Regions from separate parts of the Gilliamella sp. genome, predicted to be linked through region 2. Evidence: riboswitches for the same ligand, from Rfam matches in the RefSeq annotation. Region 2 holds a riboswitch; the other holds the start of a gene.
The links. A riboswitch is a leader RNA that binds a small molecule or an ion and turns the genes downstream of it on or off. The one in region 2 is predicted to bind thiamine pyrophosphate.

Region 1: it holds a riboswitch for thiamine pyrophosphate, as region 2 does, so the genes downstream of both, thiB (thiamine ABC transporter substrate binding subunit) here and thiM (hydroxyethylthiazole kinase) in region 2, are expected to answer to the same signal.

The regions. Positions count from the first base shown of each region.
Region 1 covers NZ_JAGGHR010000023.1:15,948-24,367, forward strand. Annotated here, with positions in the region: gene thiQ (thiamine ABC transporter ATP-binding protein ThiQ) at 1-635, opposite strand, end outside; gene thiP (thiamine/thiamine pyrophosphate ABC transporter permease) at 613-2,190, opposite strand; gene thiB (thiamine ABC transporter substrate binding subunit) at 2,205-3,200, opposite strand; TPP riboswitch at 3,241-3,349, opposite strand; gene J6569_RS07940 (hypothetical protein) at 3,574-4,509, opposite strand; gene J6569_RS07945 (hypothetical protein) at 5,007-6,395, opposite strand; gene rluB (23S rRNA pseudouridine(2605) synthase RluB) at 6,664-7,668, opposite strand; gene J6569_RS07955 (L-threonylcarbamoyladenylate synthase) at 7,749-8,369, opposite strand.
Region 2 covers NZ_JAGGHR010000020.1:4,389-12,808, reverse strand. Annotated here, with positions in the region: gene J6569_RS07475 (Dam family site-specific DNA-(adenine-N6)-methyltransferase) at 1-490, shown strand, start outside; gene rpe (ribulose-phosphate 3-epimerase) at 527-1,204, shown strand; gene J6569_RS07465 (phosphoglycolate phosphatase) at 1,197-1,892, shown strand; gene trpS (tryptophan--tRNA ligase) at 1,916-2,911, shown strand; gene trkA (Trk system potassium transporter TrkA) at 3,020-4,381, shown strand; TPP riboswitch at 4,419-4,520, shown strand; gene thiM (hydroxyethylthiazole kinase) at 4,584-5,369, shown strand; gene thiE (thiamine phosphate synthase) at 5,382-6,023, shown strand; gene thiD (bifunctional hydroxymethylpyrimidine kinase/phosphomethylpyrimidine kinase) at 6,035-6,829, shown strand; gene J6569_RS07435 (STY0301 family protein) at 6,896-7,354, opposite strand; gene J6569_RS07430 (heavy-metal-associated domain-containing protein) at 7,534-7,734, opposite strand; gene J6569_RS07425 (hypothetical protein) at 7,857-8,420, shown strand, end outside.

The DNA of each region.
Region 1 (8,420 bases), on a different contig from region 2:
CCATAAAAAACGCTCTGCCCATTATCCACTACCAAACAACGAGAAAAATAACTAAGCGAATCATTAAGATTGTGTGAGACCATCATTAATGTCAAATCGAGCTCATCGCAAATTTGATCAACTAATGCTAACATCTCAAAGCGTAATGCTTGATCGAGAGCTGAAAATGGCTCATCTAACAATAAAATAGGTCGGCGTTGAATTAAACAACGAGCTAACGCAACACGTTGACTCTGACCACCTGAAAGTTGTTCAGGATAACGATTATTAAAACCAGTTAAACCAACTTTAGCTAACATATCATCTATTGTTTGGCGCTCCGATATATTTAATTTTGAACAAGGATTTATACCTAAACCAATATTTTGTTCAACATTTAAATGATCAAATAAATTATTATGTTGGAATAAAATTGAAACGGGCCGCTTTCCTGGTTGAGTGTGAGTCATATTGTGATGATTAAGTAAAATTTGCCCAGAGTTTGGTGAAATAAACCCAGCAATCAAGCTTAACAATGAGCTTTTACCTGCACCACTTGGCCCAACAATAACCACCTTTTCTTTTGCAGTAATTTTGATATCAAAATGCATTTTAAAATTATCATATTGATAATTAATTTGATTCAGTTCGATCATAATCTATCACAACCAGTAAACTAAAAGATAATATTAGCAATAATGCAGCAGTTACAGCACTTTCATTATAATGATAATACGATATTTGCTCATATAAATAATAAGGTAATGTTGTGACTGACTGTCCACCAAATAACGCAATAATACCAAAATCACCCAATGATAATATTGCTGAAAAGGCAAAACTTTGGATAATTAACTTTTTTAGTGCTTTATATTCAATTAAATAAAAATGCCAAAAACCAGTAATATTAAGTGACTGGCTTAATTGCCAATAGCGTGATGTAACATCATACATTGGTGCAGCAAGATTTTTTAATATAAATGGCAGTGCCATTAAACTATTACAAAGCATTGTCAAAACACAAACAAAGACCGAACTATAAGCGTATGGAAATAACAATAAAAACAGACCTGACGCTAGCACCATGCTTGGAATAATTAAAATCAGCGATCCAATTAACATTAATCGATTACTCCAATTTATTTGCCGATAAATCAATAATCGGCTATTTGTATAAAGTAATAATAAAGATAGTAGCATTGCAATGCTGGCTGATCCAAAAGCAATTAATAACGAAAACATAACTGCACGTTGAAAGGCTACCGAAAAAAATGACCACTGAAAAAAATAAATGCCTTTTATTAATATAGTTATAATGGGTAGCAAAATAAATAATGCACCAATAACAATAATAACAATACTCGACAAAACTAAGCGAAACGAAGCTGGTAAACGATAATGTTTCTTAACATAGCGAGTGTTAAATTTATAGCTATAATTAAACTTTTGCATTAATCCCATAAAAAAAACACAACAAAGCAACTGCAAACACGCTAAAAGCACGGCTTGAATCAAATCAAATTCACGGATAGATTGATAAATAGCAACTTCAAGTGTGGTATATTTAGGCCCTCCTCCAAGTGCCAATACAATAGCAAAGCTAGAAAAACAAAGCATAAAGATGAGCGATGCCATAGGTAGCAATTGTCGACGCAATAGTGGCCATTCCACCAATTTAAAATAAGTAAAACTCGAAAAATTCAATTGAGCAGCTAATTGTTTGTGTTCGACTGGTACACTATTTAAGGTTTGATAAAACAAGCAACAAGCATAAGGGAAATTAAGAAATATATGTGCCAATAAAATACCTTTTAAACCATAAATGGATATCACAAAAGGCAAACCTAAATAATGACAAAACGACGCTAATAAACCATGTTGCCCATAAACAGATAATAACCCCGTTACCACAACCAACGTAGGAAATATAAACGTGATAGGCATAATGCGTAGCAATAGATTTTTACCCCAAAAATTGACTATCGATAGGGCTTTAGCCATCAATATTGCCAATAACACAGATAGCAATGTTGATAACGTTGCTTGAAATATTGTTATCCAAATAACATGTAATAAATAACTATCAAAATAGACAGTTAAATTATTAGACTCAAAAGCAACTAAACAAAGCGCAAATAGTGCTGAACCTAATACAACTAAAATCAAGCTTGCAGCACTAATGCCAGGGATTAACGTTCTTAATTTCAACATTATACTGAATAAAACTATTTACTAATGGTGGATTTCCATTCACGCACCCACCTCTTTTGATTATTTTTAACTTGCTTAGCATCAAACTCGAGTGCTTTATTGACTGGTTTAATTTGCTGAAAAGCTTCAGGCAACGTTATATTAATAATCGGATACATGAAATTTTTTTCAGCAAATTGACGTTGTACATCAGGCGTTAATAAATATTGTAAAAAAGCACGTGCCAATTCGGGATGCTGACTATACTTAGTAATACCCGCAACTTCGACTTGGCGATAATGCCCTTCGTCAAAAATAGCAGCAGCATAACGATGATCATTATCATTCATAATATGTGCAACTGGCGAAGTGCTATAACTAAGCACAAAATCAGCTTCGCCTTTTAAAAATAGGCCATAAGCTTCACCCCAGCCTTTGGTCACTGTCACAGTATTTTTTGCTATTTTCTGCCATGCAGATGCGGCATCATCACCATATATATTTTTCACCCAAAATAATAAACCTAACCCAGGAGTACTGGTTCGTGGGTCTTGATAGATAATTTTCCAGTTGACTTTATTATCTACTAACTCATGCATGCTGTGTGGTGGATTACTGATTTTTTGTTGATCATAAATAAAAGCGAAATAACCAAAATCATAAGGCATAAAATCACTATCCCACCAGTTGGTATTTAAATTATCTGGTTTATTGATTTGATGAGGTATAACTATTTTGGCTTGTTTTGCCTGTTCTAAAAGATTGTTATCTAATCCTAAAATTACATCGGCATTAGTTCTATCACCTTCAAGTCGCATTCGATTTAAAACCGCTACTCCATCGCCTAATGTAACAATCTCAAGTTCACAGTTACATTGTGCTTCAAACCCTTTCTCAATTGCTTTTCCTGGTCCCCATTCTGAAATAAAGGAATTATAACTATAAACAGTTAAGGTTGGTTTTACGTTGGCAGCATTTACAATAAAAGGTATCGAAAATACCAAAGATAATAACAATTTTTTACAAAACATTTTGCCTCCAAAATAGCAAATAAAAGACAAAAGGTTTGAGCAAGTGCAATAACTCAAATCCCTCCGCTGGCATGATCCAGTTCAGGTTCGGCGGGTTATGTTATCCTATCTAACATTCTCAGCCCTTTGGGGCACCCCGTTGAGAACATCAATTAGTTTAGAGGTTAGTATGAAGATTGTAAACATCAGAAGTGATAAAAATTTAATGTAGGAACAACTCACTTTATTTATGAAGCTTTAAAAAATGGCTATAAAGAATATACATGAAAACAAAACTAACGCCTTATCACTGACGAAAGATATGGCGCTTATATTATAAAGAAGATGTAACTATTACCGATTTGGTTAAACGTTTACCTTTATTTGAATTAGTTTATTGAGTAATAAAAAAATTAAGTTGATTAGTTTCATCGAATGCCTCCTCAAGTTCTCTTGTAGCGAACTGATAACTTTGATTTGAATCTCCTGCTTTCGTACATTCTGTTATGATGGCATGTTTCGTGTGAAAAGTTTCAGACGATGTTAACTGTTTGTATAACAATGCCAAATCTTTACCTGTCAGAGTAAAAAGCTTATTCCAATCATTTAACTGCGTTTCAACAAATTCGCGACCTTTCTTACAAGTAATAGCATCTAGCTGAATATTTGGTATAGTATATTTTTTAAGCTCAGAAAATTTAGGATGTTCATTTATAAAATCAACTTTTTCATTAAGCCCTTCTGCTTTTAAAGCTTCAATAAAGCCATCTTCTCGGAATAATTTGATTTTTCGAGATTGAAATTGCCCTTTCCCTCGTAAAGTTACTTCATCTGGATAAGGTTCATCTACTGAATAATCCCAAAAATCTTTTTGACGCTCAATAAAAACATCATTAATAACTTTAACTGGTAGTTCAAGCTCTTGCTGTTCACCTTTAATAATTACTGGAACTGAATTTAAATATTTAGCTATCAACTTATCGTAAGTTTCATCACTCACATTTGAAGTTGTATAGAAAGTTGTTAATAAATAATAATTACTTTGAGTAGGATTAATTAATCCTGAACTATTAGTTGTTGAAGGTTTAGCTATAAAATTTAATGATTGATTACCGTAAGACAGTGTATGCTTACCGTATTCAAATGTATAATTCACACTTGATTTTGCTGGAATGTTTAATTCATTTCCATCAATAATCACTTTTATTTCATTTGGTGTTGGATTATCAATCATACGATCAACAGAGCTAGACGAAGTGGTATCTGAACCAAAACAACCGACCAATGTTACGCTGCAAACTAGCAACAAAGAATATTTTATTTTTTTCATCGCATTAATTTTTTTTGTAAAGTTTTTAAAAGAAACCATATTTTATCATGAATTTGATAAAACAACTATTTTAGCTATCACTTCAATAATTGAATTGAAAAAGTATGGAGTTGATGTTCTGATAAACCAAACGTCGTTTTATTTTAGATGAAATTTAGTACTGATATAGCAACCTTTTAATTGTAGGAATTTCTAGTGTTGTTTACAGTAATTAATACTATAAACATTGCGAGAAATCATGCATCAACAAGGATTCAAGTTTCATTTAGCCGAAAACAGTGTTTACTAACCAACGCTGCCCCAAACAAACACATTTTTAATTTTTGACTAGATATGATCTAATCCATCCCGTACTTCTTTATATTAGACGAATTAAAGCAACTCCGCAAATAAATAAAAACATTCAATTTACTCATTGGACACTCATTTATAAAAATGAGCACCAATGAGTAAGTAGTCTTTATTTAGTTAAATTTTAGTTATGACATTTATAGTAATTATAGATATGATAAATCCCGAACCATATCTTCAATATATACTTTTAATTCTGTTAATTGCTGTTCTTTTGCCGCTCGAAGCAAGCTATCTTTGGTTTGCAATGTTCCTTTACTGTAATTATGTAAATTTGATGGCACATTGCCAGAGTAGATATAATCATGTTTTGCTGACGTTTGTACAATGTTAAATGATTTACTGTAACTATAGATTCCATGAGCCTCAATTTCAGTGGTTAAGGTTAATTTATTGCTGTGAGTCACAGTTTGTAAATTAAACTGCTGATCTTTATAGGTTTTAACTTGCTTTTTATTACCGTTTTCGTCAGCGAATTCAATAAATTTATCAAATATTTTTTCGGTTTTGGTTTCATTGTTAACTGATTTACCAAGATCAGAAAATTCAACATTTGTCGTTACACGGATCGTGACATCTGCTTGTCCTGGTTGGTAGATAACAAATTCTATAAAGTCTTTACTTAATAGATCTGTTACATAAGATTTTAATTCTGAAGAATTATAATAAACTTTTATTTTCCCTTCTCTTTTATATTTATCTGCTTGGAAATCTGCATCGCGAAACGCTCCGTATTGGCGATAAGCCGAAGCAGCTGAAGCGTAATATTGGGCAACTTCTCGAAATTGATAACGACGTGTTGCTGTTCTGGCTAATTGTTGTGCTTGTTCATAAGCATTTTCTGCTTGTTGAGTACAGTGTTTTCTATCATTCTCAATAGAAAGTTTGTCACTATCTTTGTACTTGCCAAGAGGCTGATATACTTCCGAGGCATTATTAAATGCATCCGCAGCAGCTTTATAATTACCTTGCTGTGCTAACATTTTTCCTTGGTCATAATAATCTTTAGCAGCAAGTTGCATATATTTTTTATTTGCATTGTTATACAAACTTTCAATGTTTTTATAGTTGTATTGCTCAAATCCTTTTTTGTATAAATCGGCTTTTATTCTATAACTTTTACTATCGGTTCCTGTGATTGAATTACCATAGTCATAGTACTCTTTTGCGATACTCTCTTGTAATTTAGTAAAATCATATTTATTATCAAAAAAACTGATTTCTTGGCTATAAAAGCGATCACTTAATCGCAGTTTCATTGCTAATAAATTTTGGTAGCATTCTATTCGTTTGGCATAATCCTGATTATTGGCATTTGATAAAGTTGTTTCATAATGTTGCATAACGTTATTGACGATATTTTGTAGTCGTTGTACGTCTTTTTGACCTAATTTTGCAGTACCCTTATCCTCAATACTATCCGCCAATAAGTTGATGCTTTCTAAATATTTTCCTTCTTTATAAGCTTCTTCTGCTGTACGTGTATGACAAGCGGCTAATAAGAACATAAAAAAAACAGCTATAATTATACGCATAATTTTCCTTTCAATTCATTTTAGTTTATTTTTTTGCTTGTTCATCTTGTTATTAAGATGAAAACTGTTTAAATATAGCTTGATTAATAAGCTAGTTGGTGAGTCTATTATAAATTAGTTCTAATTTATTAACTTTTTTTGCTAAAAATTGATTAACTAGTTACTCATTATTATTGGGTGACAAGTCAGTTTATTTGAAATAGGAAAGGTGTGAATTATACTTTATCCTGCCCTTAAATAGTTTAGCTATTTAAGGGCAGGATAAAGGTTATTTTCGAGTTGCTTTTTGAGTTACTCTTTGCCGTGTTGTTTTAGTCTGTTGATTAAGTTTGACTCGTTTTGGTCTTACTATTCTTTTGTCAGAAGAAGAGCTTGTGGTGAAGCTTTTAGATTCAGGTGGCAAACCGACTAGTTCACGTAAATAATTGACTGAGTCAATACCAAGTTCTATCCAAGTTCCGCGTGATAATCCTTTGGGTAAAGTGATATTGCCATAGCGAATGCGTAGCAATCGACTAACTTGCACATCAATAGCTTCCCACATTCTACGAACTTCCCGATTACGGCCTTCTGTTATAACTACATTAAACCATTGGTTAATTCCATCACCACCTTGTGCTTTAATTGATTGAAATGAGGCTGGGCCATCTTCTAGTTGCACCCCTTTACAAAGTTGGTTAATTTGTTGATCAGCCACATTACCAAATACTCGCACTGCATATTCACGCTCAATCTCATGCCGTGGATGCATTAATCGATTAGCTAATTCACCATCAGTTGTGAATAATAATAAGCCCGATGTATTGATATCAAGTCTGCCAATGTTCACCCAACGAGCATTTTTTAATCTAGGTAAACGCTCAAAAACCGTCGCACGTCCTTGAGGATCATTCCGTGAACAAATTTCACCTTCTGGTTTATAATAAGCTAGTACTCGGCAAACTTCTTTTTCTTTACTTCTTAGCTGAACTAAATGACCATTGATACGAATTTTCGGATTGGCATTAACATCAACCCGATCGCCTAATGTGGCAATTTTTCCATCTACACTGATTTTACCGTCCACAATCATTGCTTCAATCTCTCGGCGTGATCCATTACCTAAATTAGCTAATACTTTTTGGAGTTTTTCAGTATTATCATGTGCCGATGTTTTGCGTGTAATAGCTGGTACTCTTGAGTTTTTTGGTTTTTCGTAGAGTTGCTTTTCCTTTGCTTTAACGCTATTTGTCTTTTTGCCAAGTTGTGGGAATGCTAATTTGCTATTTTTCATAAAATCCTCGCTGTTACCTTCTCAGGTATCAATTTTCTATTAACTATATTGTCGATATATTGACAATAAAAAATGAACATTTATTCGAATGGCTTAGTGTCTCCACTTCCTTTACGAATAATTGTTGGATAGTCATTAGTCAAGTCAATTACGCTGGTAGGTTGTTGACCTATATAACCACCGTGCACAATCGCATCAAGCTGATAACCTATTTTATCTTCTATTTCGTCGGGATCGGATTGCGCTTGGTCATCATTAGGTAAAATTAATGTCGCAGTCATTAATGGCTGCCCTAATAATTCGAGCAACGCTAAATCAATTTTATTATCAGGAATTCTTAGTCCAATTGTTTTGCGTTTTTCATTCATCAATCGACGAGGTACTTCTTTACTTGCCTGTAAAATAAAAACATATTTACCTGGGGTATTATTTTTTAGTAACCGAAAAGTTGTGTTATCTACAAAAGCATAACTAGATAGTTCAGAAAGATCACGGCACATCAAGGTAAAATTGTGATTTTTATCAAGTTGACGAATTTGACAAATTCGATCAACACCCGATTTATTGTCTAGTAAACAACCCAGTGAATATCCTGAATCGGTCGGAAAAGCTATAACACCACCATCATTTAATATGTTGACAACTTGATTTAATAATCGAGTTTGCGGATTATCTGGATGAATATAAAAAGTTTGACTCATAATTTTCTTCTATATCAATATTATTGTTAATCTGATTTGCATGATTAAATT
Region 2 (8,420 bases):
TGTCTATTTAAATCGACATTGTTATAACGGCTTATGTCGTTATAACAACAATGGACTATTTAACGTACCATTTGGACGCTATAAGACAATTTATTTTCCTGAAAAAGAACTTTACTTTTTTGCAGAAAAAGCTCAAAGAGCACAATTTTTTTGCGCACCTTACCACGAAGTAATGAAGAAAGCGGCAAAAAATTCAGTAATTTATTGTGATCCCCCCTATATACCCCCAAATGAATCAGCTGGATTTACGGCTTATTACTCAAATATATTTGGATTTGAAGAGCACAAAAACTTGTCAGAATTAGCTGAAACTATGGCGTATAAAAAAAACATACCCGTGCTTGTGTCTAATCATTATACTGATTACACAATGAACCTTTATAATAATGCAAGCGAACTTTATCGAACAGAAATGAGACGATCAATTAGCTGTGCCGGTAAAGGAAGAAAAAAAATTGACGAGATTCTAGCATTATACAAAAAGTCTTAGATAGCTAAATATAAAGCGAGTTATTAGAGGTAAGTTATGAAAGAATACATTATTGCTCCATCAATATTATCAGCTGATTTCGCTCGCCTTGGTGAAGATACACAAAAAGTGCTAGATGCAGGAGCTGATGTAATACATTTTGATGTCATGGACAACCATTTTGTACCTAATCTCACAATGGGAGCAATGTTTTGTAAAGCTTTACGAAACTATGGTATTAAGGCTCCCATTGATGTGCATTTGATGGTATCACCTGTTGAAGAGATAATTACCTCATTTGCCAAAGCTGGGGCAACCAATATATCTATTCATCCGGAAGCTACTGTCCATTTGGATCGTTCATTACAGTTAATTAAAGATCATGGCTGCACAGCTGGTATTGTATTTAATCCAACTACACCGCTTGATTATTTAGATTACGTCATGGATAAAATTGATATTATTTTATTAATGAGTGTTAACCCAGGTTTTGGAGGTCAATCTTTTATACCTTCAACAATTAAGAAATTACAACAAGCTAAACAGCGCATTATTGAATCTGGACGCAATATTCGTTTAGAAATTGATGGCGGTGTAAAAATTGACAATATTGCCGAAATAGCTAGAGCTGGTGCCGATATGTTTGTTGCTGGTTCAGCTATATTTAGCCAACCCGATTATAAAACAGTTATTGACGCCATGCGTAAAGAATTAGCAGGAGTTGAACATGAATAAACTAGAAAATATTCAAGCAGTAGCTTTTGATTTAGATGGTACATTAGTTGACAGCGTACCAGGACTAGCATTAGCAACACAAAATATGTTAGCAGACTTGAATCTACCTACAATCAGCAACGAGAAAATCAAAAACTTTGTAGGCAATGGTATTGATATTATGCTAGAACGAGTATTCAAAGCAATTGAAGTCGATCCATCAACAGAACTATTTGCCAAAGCTAAAGATCTATTTAATCAACACTATGATAAAGTCATCGATGCAGAAACAAAACTATTTCCCAATGTTAAAGAGACCTTAAAAGTACTTCACGATAATAATTATCCACTAGCATTAGTAACCAATAAACCGGCACAGTTTTTGCCTGCTTTGCTGACTTCTTTAGGTATAAAAGAGTACTTTTCATTAGTGCTTGGTGGAGGGGATGTGATCAAATTAAAACCACACCCAGCCCCTTTATACCAAGTAATGGCTAAATTTGGATTATTCTGTGATCAGTTACTTTTTGTTGGTGATTCAAAAAATGATATTACTGCAGCCCAAAATGCTAACTGCCCAACTGTTGCATTAAGCTATGGTTATAACTATGGCATATCGATTGCCACTAGCAACCCTGATTTCTTATTTGACGATTTTAAAGACATATTAACATTATTACCTCAGCCAAAAGCTAAGGCAAAAAAATAATTAGCATAGATTAGGAATAAATTATGAGCAAACCGATTGTATTTAGTGGCGCTCAGCCATCAGGAGAACTAACACTTGGCAACTACTTAGGTGCTTTAAAAAATTGGGTGGCTCTGCAAGGCGAATATGATTGCATTTATTGTATCGTCAATCAACATGCAATTACCGTACGCCAAGATCCGAACAAATTACGTAAAGCCACATTAGACACACTCGCTCTATATTTAGCTTGTGGTATTGATCCGCAAAAAAGTACCATTTTTGTACAATCACAAGTGCCTGCGCATGCAGAACTCGGCTGGGCATTAAACTGTTACACCTACTTTGGTGAACTTAGCCGTATGACTCAATTTAAAGATAAATCATCTCGTCATTCTGAAAACATCAATGCGGGATTGTTTGATTACCCAGTACTGATGGCTGCGGATATTTTGCTCTATCAAGCAAACTTAGTACCAGTAGGTGACGACCAAAAACAACATCTTGAACTATCACGCGACATTGCTATGCGATTTAATGCGCTTTACGGTGACATATTTACTATTCCTGAGCCCTTTATTTCGAAAGTGGGTGCTCGCGTCATGTCACTACAAGAGCCCACTAAAAAAATGTCTAAATCAGACGAAAATCGCAATAACGTAATTGGTTTACTCGAAAATCCAAAAGATATCGAGAAAAAAATAAAACGTGCAATGACCGATTCAGATGAGCCACCTGTGGTACGTTACGATCTAAAAAATAAAGCTGGTGTTTCAAACCTACTTGACATTTTAACTGGCGTGACAGGTAAGCCTATCAGCGAACTTGAAAAAGAGTTCGAAGGCAAAATGTATGGCCACCTTAAAACCGAAGTAGCAACACAAGTCATTGATATGCTAACTACACTTCAAGCGAAGTATCATCAGTATCGAGATGATGAAAGTTATCTAATTTCAATAATGCAGGAAGGGGCAGAAAAAGCACGCTCAAAAGCCGAACCAACTTTGAAAAAAGTTTATGATGCAATCGGTTTTGTATAATTGAAAAATTAATAACTGATTGTTACTAAAAATAAAACAGTATGCAATGGCTTTAATATACAAGGAAAATGGGTAACACTTAAAGCCATTTAAATATACAGGTTAGTTATGAAGATTATTATTCTTGGTGCAGGACAAACAGGTAGTGCGCTTGCTGAATATCTTGTTACTGAAAAACAAAATGATGTCACGGTGATTGATGAAAATTATGATAAATTACAATCACTACAAGAACGTTTTGATTTACAGGTGATTTGCGGAAAATCATCATACCCACAAGTTTTAGAAAGTGCTGGTGCTGAATCAGCTGATATGCTTGTTGCTGTAACTAACTCTGATGAAGTCAACATGATGGCCTGCCAAATTGGGCATGTCATGTTCAATATTCCACAAAAAGTTGCACGCATTAGATCACCTGAATACAATAACGAAAACTACCCTCTTTTCAATAAAGATTGTATTAATATCAATCATATCATTGCTCCAGAAAACCTTATCACCAACCATATTAGTCAATTAGTACAATATCCTGGTTCGTTACAATTTGCATCTTTTTACGACAATCGTGTCTGTTTGGTTGCCGTTACCGCTTATTATGGCGGTGCTTTAGTAGGTAGTGAATTATCAGAACTCAAAGAACATTTACCACATGTTGAAGCTCGAGTAGTAGCTATTTACCGTAAAAACCGTTTTATCCGACCGCTTGGTTCAACACTTATAGAAGCGGGCGATATGGTCTACTTTATAACTCCCCCCGTTAATATCAAAGCGGTGACCAGTGAGTTACAAAGGTTAGAAAAACCATATAAACGAATAATTATCAGTGGCGGTGGTGGTGTCGCTGTCGCTCTAGCAAAACGTTTAGAAAATAATTATCAAGTCAAATTAATTGAGCGAAATGCCGAACGAGCCGAATTAATTGCCGAGCAACTTGTTAATACAACAGTATTACATGGGGAATCATCGGATCAAGAATTGCTCTCACAAGAACAAGTTGAACTTACTGATCTATTTATCGCTGTTACCAGTGATGATGAATCCAACATCATGTCCTCTATGTTAGCCAAAAGAATGGGAGCGAAAAAAGTAATTGTATTAATTCAACGCCAAGCCTACCTTGAACTAATTAATGATAGTGTGATTGATATTGCGATTTCCCCACAACACGCCACAATATCTGAGCTATTAAGCCATGTTAGACAAACTGGGGTTGTTAAAGTTGTTTCATTAAGACAAGGAGAATCCGAAATTGTCGAAATTATTGCCAATGGTAATGGTGAAACATCAAGACTGGTTGGCAAAAATATTAATGGCCTAAAACTCCCATCGGGTGCAACCATTGGAGCTGTAGTGCGTGGAGAAGATGTTATTATCGTTAATACTGATTTAACCATTGAAGACAATGATCATCTAATCATCTTCTTACCAGATAGAAAAGCAATTACTGATATTGAAAGATTATTACAATAGCTTGTTAAAAACAGATAATCAGTTCATAATAAAAAATCATTTTGACTCGGGGTGTTTTTTGTCTAAACAAAAAACTGAGATTTCACCCGTTGAACCTGATCTGGATTATACCAGCGTAGGGAAGTCTAAGCCATAAAAGCCTTAAATTGGCAAATTCTTCCCGACATTTATAAATTAATAAATCAGTAAGAAAGGAAGAAATATGTCAGTAGCCAAATCATTCCAAATTACCCAAACCGCTCCTTTTATCAATCATATAAAACAACACCGCCCACTAGTGCATTGCATTACTAATGATGTAGTACAAAACTTTACCGCCAATGTACTACTTGCTATTGGTGCATCTCCAGCAATGGTGATTGCAGAACAAGAAGTTGCTGAATTTGTCAATATTGCCGATAGCTTACTGATTAATATTGGCACTATTCACAGCAACACAGCCCAAAGTATGCTATTAGCGGCCGCCAAGGCACAGCAGACACAAACCCCATGGGTACTCGATCCTGTTGCTGTAGGAGCAGCACTTAATTATCGAACTGAAATTGCACATCAATTATTATCATTTAATCCCGCAGTAATACGAGGTAATGCTTCAGAAATATTAGCACTAAATGGTCAAAAATCTTTCTCAAAAGGCCCCGACGGTCAAGACACAACTCAATCAGCTTTAAACGCTGCCCAAGAGCTTGCGCAAAAATATCAAACTATTGTCGCAATGACGGGCGATGTTGACTACATAACTAACGGAAACAGCACATATAGTATAACTGGAGGTGATATTGCTTTAACAAAAGTAACAGGTACAGGATGTTCATTATCTGCAATGGTAGCGGCTTTCATAGCTAATTCGCCTGACCCATTATCAGCCACTGCCTGTGCATGTTTTATGATGAAAAAAGCTGGTGAGCTAGCTAATAAACAACAAGGATTAGGAACTTTCTCGATATCACTATTAGATCAACTCTCAACATTTAACCCATCGCTTTAATAAGAAAATCAGATGAAAAAACGACTGGATTTAACCCTCTATTTAGTCCTTGATCCATTATTATGCGGTGGCATTAATGGCATGGTAAACACCACAAAGATTGCTGTTTCAAATGGTGTGACTGCAATACAGTTAAGATCTGAACGTGAGTTTAGCGGTAAAGATTGGTATTACGCCGCATTAGCATTAAAAGAAACACTAAAAGGCACGCCTGTACCACTATTTATAAATGACCATGTAGATATTGCTTTAGCGGTTGATGCCGATGGTGTCCATATTGGGCAAAGTGATTTGCCTGTTGATGTAGCTCGACAACTTATCGGCAAAGATAAATGGTTAGGCCTTTCGGTAACTAACCAACAACAACTTGAAGCAGTTCCTTGGCAGCAGGTTAATTATATTGGCATAGGCCCTATCTTTCCAACCACAACCAAAAAAAATGCAACGGTAGCAATAGGAACTGAACAATTAACTGAATTAGTCAAACTAAAACAGTGCCCAGCTGTTGCCATTGGTGGTATTGATGAAAGCAATGTAACTAGCATTATTCAAACGGGCATTGACGGCGTTGCTGTAGTTTCGGCTATTTGTGGCAAAAAAGATATTCAACAAGCAACATTATCGCTTATCAACAAAATCAAACAAGCTAAATAGGAAATACGATCATGACAACAATTGCATTAACCATTGCAGGATCTGATCCTAGCGGTGGTGCAGGTATTCAAGCCGATTTAAAAACCTTTTCTGCACTTGGTGCGTATGGTATGTCAGTTATCACCGCCCTAACAGCACAAAGCACCCAAGGGGTTGATGCGGTATTAGCTATATCGCCCGAATTTATTGAAGCCCAATTTAATACACTTTATCAAGATATTCAAATTGATAGCGTAAAAATGGGTATGCTAATGAATAAAGAAATAGTCACAACCATTCACCACCTACTTAAAACAAACCCTATTCCTACTATCGTGTTAGATACTGTAATGGTTGCTAAAGGTGGACATCCCCTTTTAAAGTCTGATGCCGTAACAGCTATTCGTGAGCTTTTATTACCCTTAGCCACAATTATTACTCCCAATCTACCAGAAGCAGCAGCGCTACTCGATTGTGATGAAGCTAAAACCGAAGATGAAATGCAAAAACAAGGGCATGAATTACTCAAGTTAGGCTGTAAAGCGGTATTAATGAAAGGTGGACACTTACCAAGCAAAGAAAGCCCTGATTATTTGATCACACACAATAATATAATAAGAATGACCTTTCCACGCATCCAAACTAAAAATACTCACGGAACGGGGTGCACATTATCAGCAGCTATTGCAGCATTATTACCTAAAAATAATTTAGAAGAAGCAATCGCCCAAGCAAAAAATTATCTACAAGGCGCAATTAGCCATGCCGATGATTTAAATATAGGGAAAGGAATTGGACCAACGCATCATTTTTACCGCTGGTGGTAATTGTTCAAAATATTAATGGGATTTACGTTACTAACTATTGCATATAACAACAAATCCCATACGCAACTAATGCAGATCTTTTGCTTCACTCGTACTACAACTGAGCGTTCCTCGCTTTCCTTGCTCGTCTTCAAAATAATCAGCCCAACAACTTTTCATTGATAAATCAATTTGTTTTATCAACTCAACTCTAGTTCCATTATAAGAACAACTAACATAATAAGGTTCAACATCTGTCTTATAATTAACTTCCCATATTAACTCATGTTTCTTACCGTCAACCGTTCCTTTTGCTGGTTTTAAAGCCGCCATTCTAGAAGGCTTATCGTGATAAACAATCATACTAAAAAAGGATGCCTCCTTACTATTTATATCATTAGAAACTTCCCACCCATCAGGCATATTTACAACTTCTTCTTTAATATTAAATTTTTGTGGACAATCAATCTGATAAGCATTAACAAAAAAAACTGCACCACACCAAGCCATAATAGCCACAGTAACACTCAATATTTTACCTTTCATAATATATCCTTATAACAATAGCCTATTAATAAACAGATAAAAGCATTCTAGCATTCCCCAAAATATGCCAATACCTTAAACAAAGTTTTATTAGTTCTGTTTTAATTTGAAATTTCAACAAATTAAAATAGAAAAGATGCTTCAAAATAGCCTAGTGCCGTCAAATATAGATGTAGTTATTACACAATCCTAACAAACTCATAACCAGCCTCATTAACAGCAGTAATCGCAGCTTCTTGCGAAATAGAACTATTTTCGATATCAACCTCGTGTTTGGTTAAATCAACGGTCACTTTTGCATTTGGATCAATATCATTAATTGCTTTTGTTATTGCTTTAACACAGTGTTGACAACTCATATTATCGACGATTAATTTCATACATCCTCACTATTTACGGGTTAATAGTAAAAAAAATTCATATAAAAACCTAAAATTACCACAAATTTACCTACAATATGATAGCATCATATTCCTTTTTAATATTTATAATAAATTTTATAGTGAAGAAAATAAAATACAGTTTACTACTAGCCTGTAGCCTAACACTTGTTGGTTGTTTTGAGCCTAGCTCTATTGAGCGTTGGATTGACAACCCTACCAATAACGAAATCAAAGTCACTATTGATGGAAATGAGCTAACCATTCCAGCAAAATCAGGTATTAATTATACCTTTAAATATGGCAAACATACCTTATCGTATAACAATGAAGACTTCAATTTTGTTGCAAAACCAGCTCAATATTTTTCAGAATCAGGCTTTATTAACCCAACACAAAGCAACTATTTTATACACACTCTCATTTATTCAGAATCTGATTTGGGTGAAGGAGAATATGAAAAAATTCTAAAAAAAGACAAAGAGTTCAATAATATTGAAGTCATTATTGACGGTGATGAAATGGAAGTTGAGCTTCCCCTAAAATTAATCAACGATGTATTTATCGAAAAAATTGATAATTATTGGAATTATTCTTATGATGAGCCATTTCCTGAAAAAGTCACCCAAAAATCAGATAAAAGCCAACCACATTACGAACGACTTAGAAAAATATATCGTGAAAGT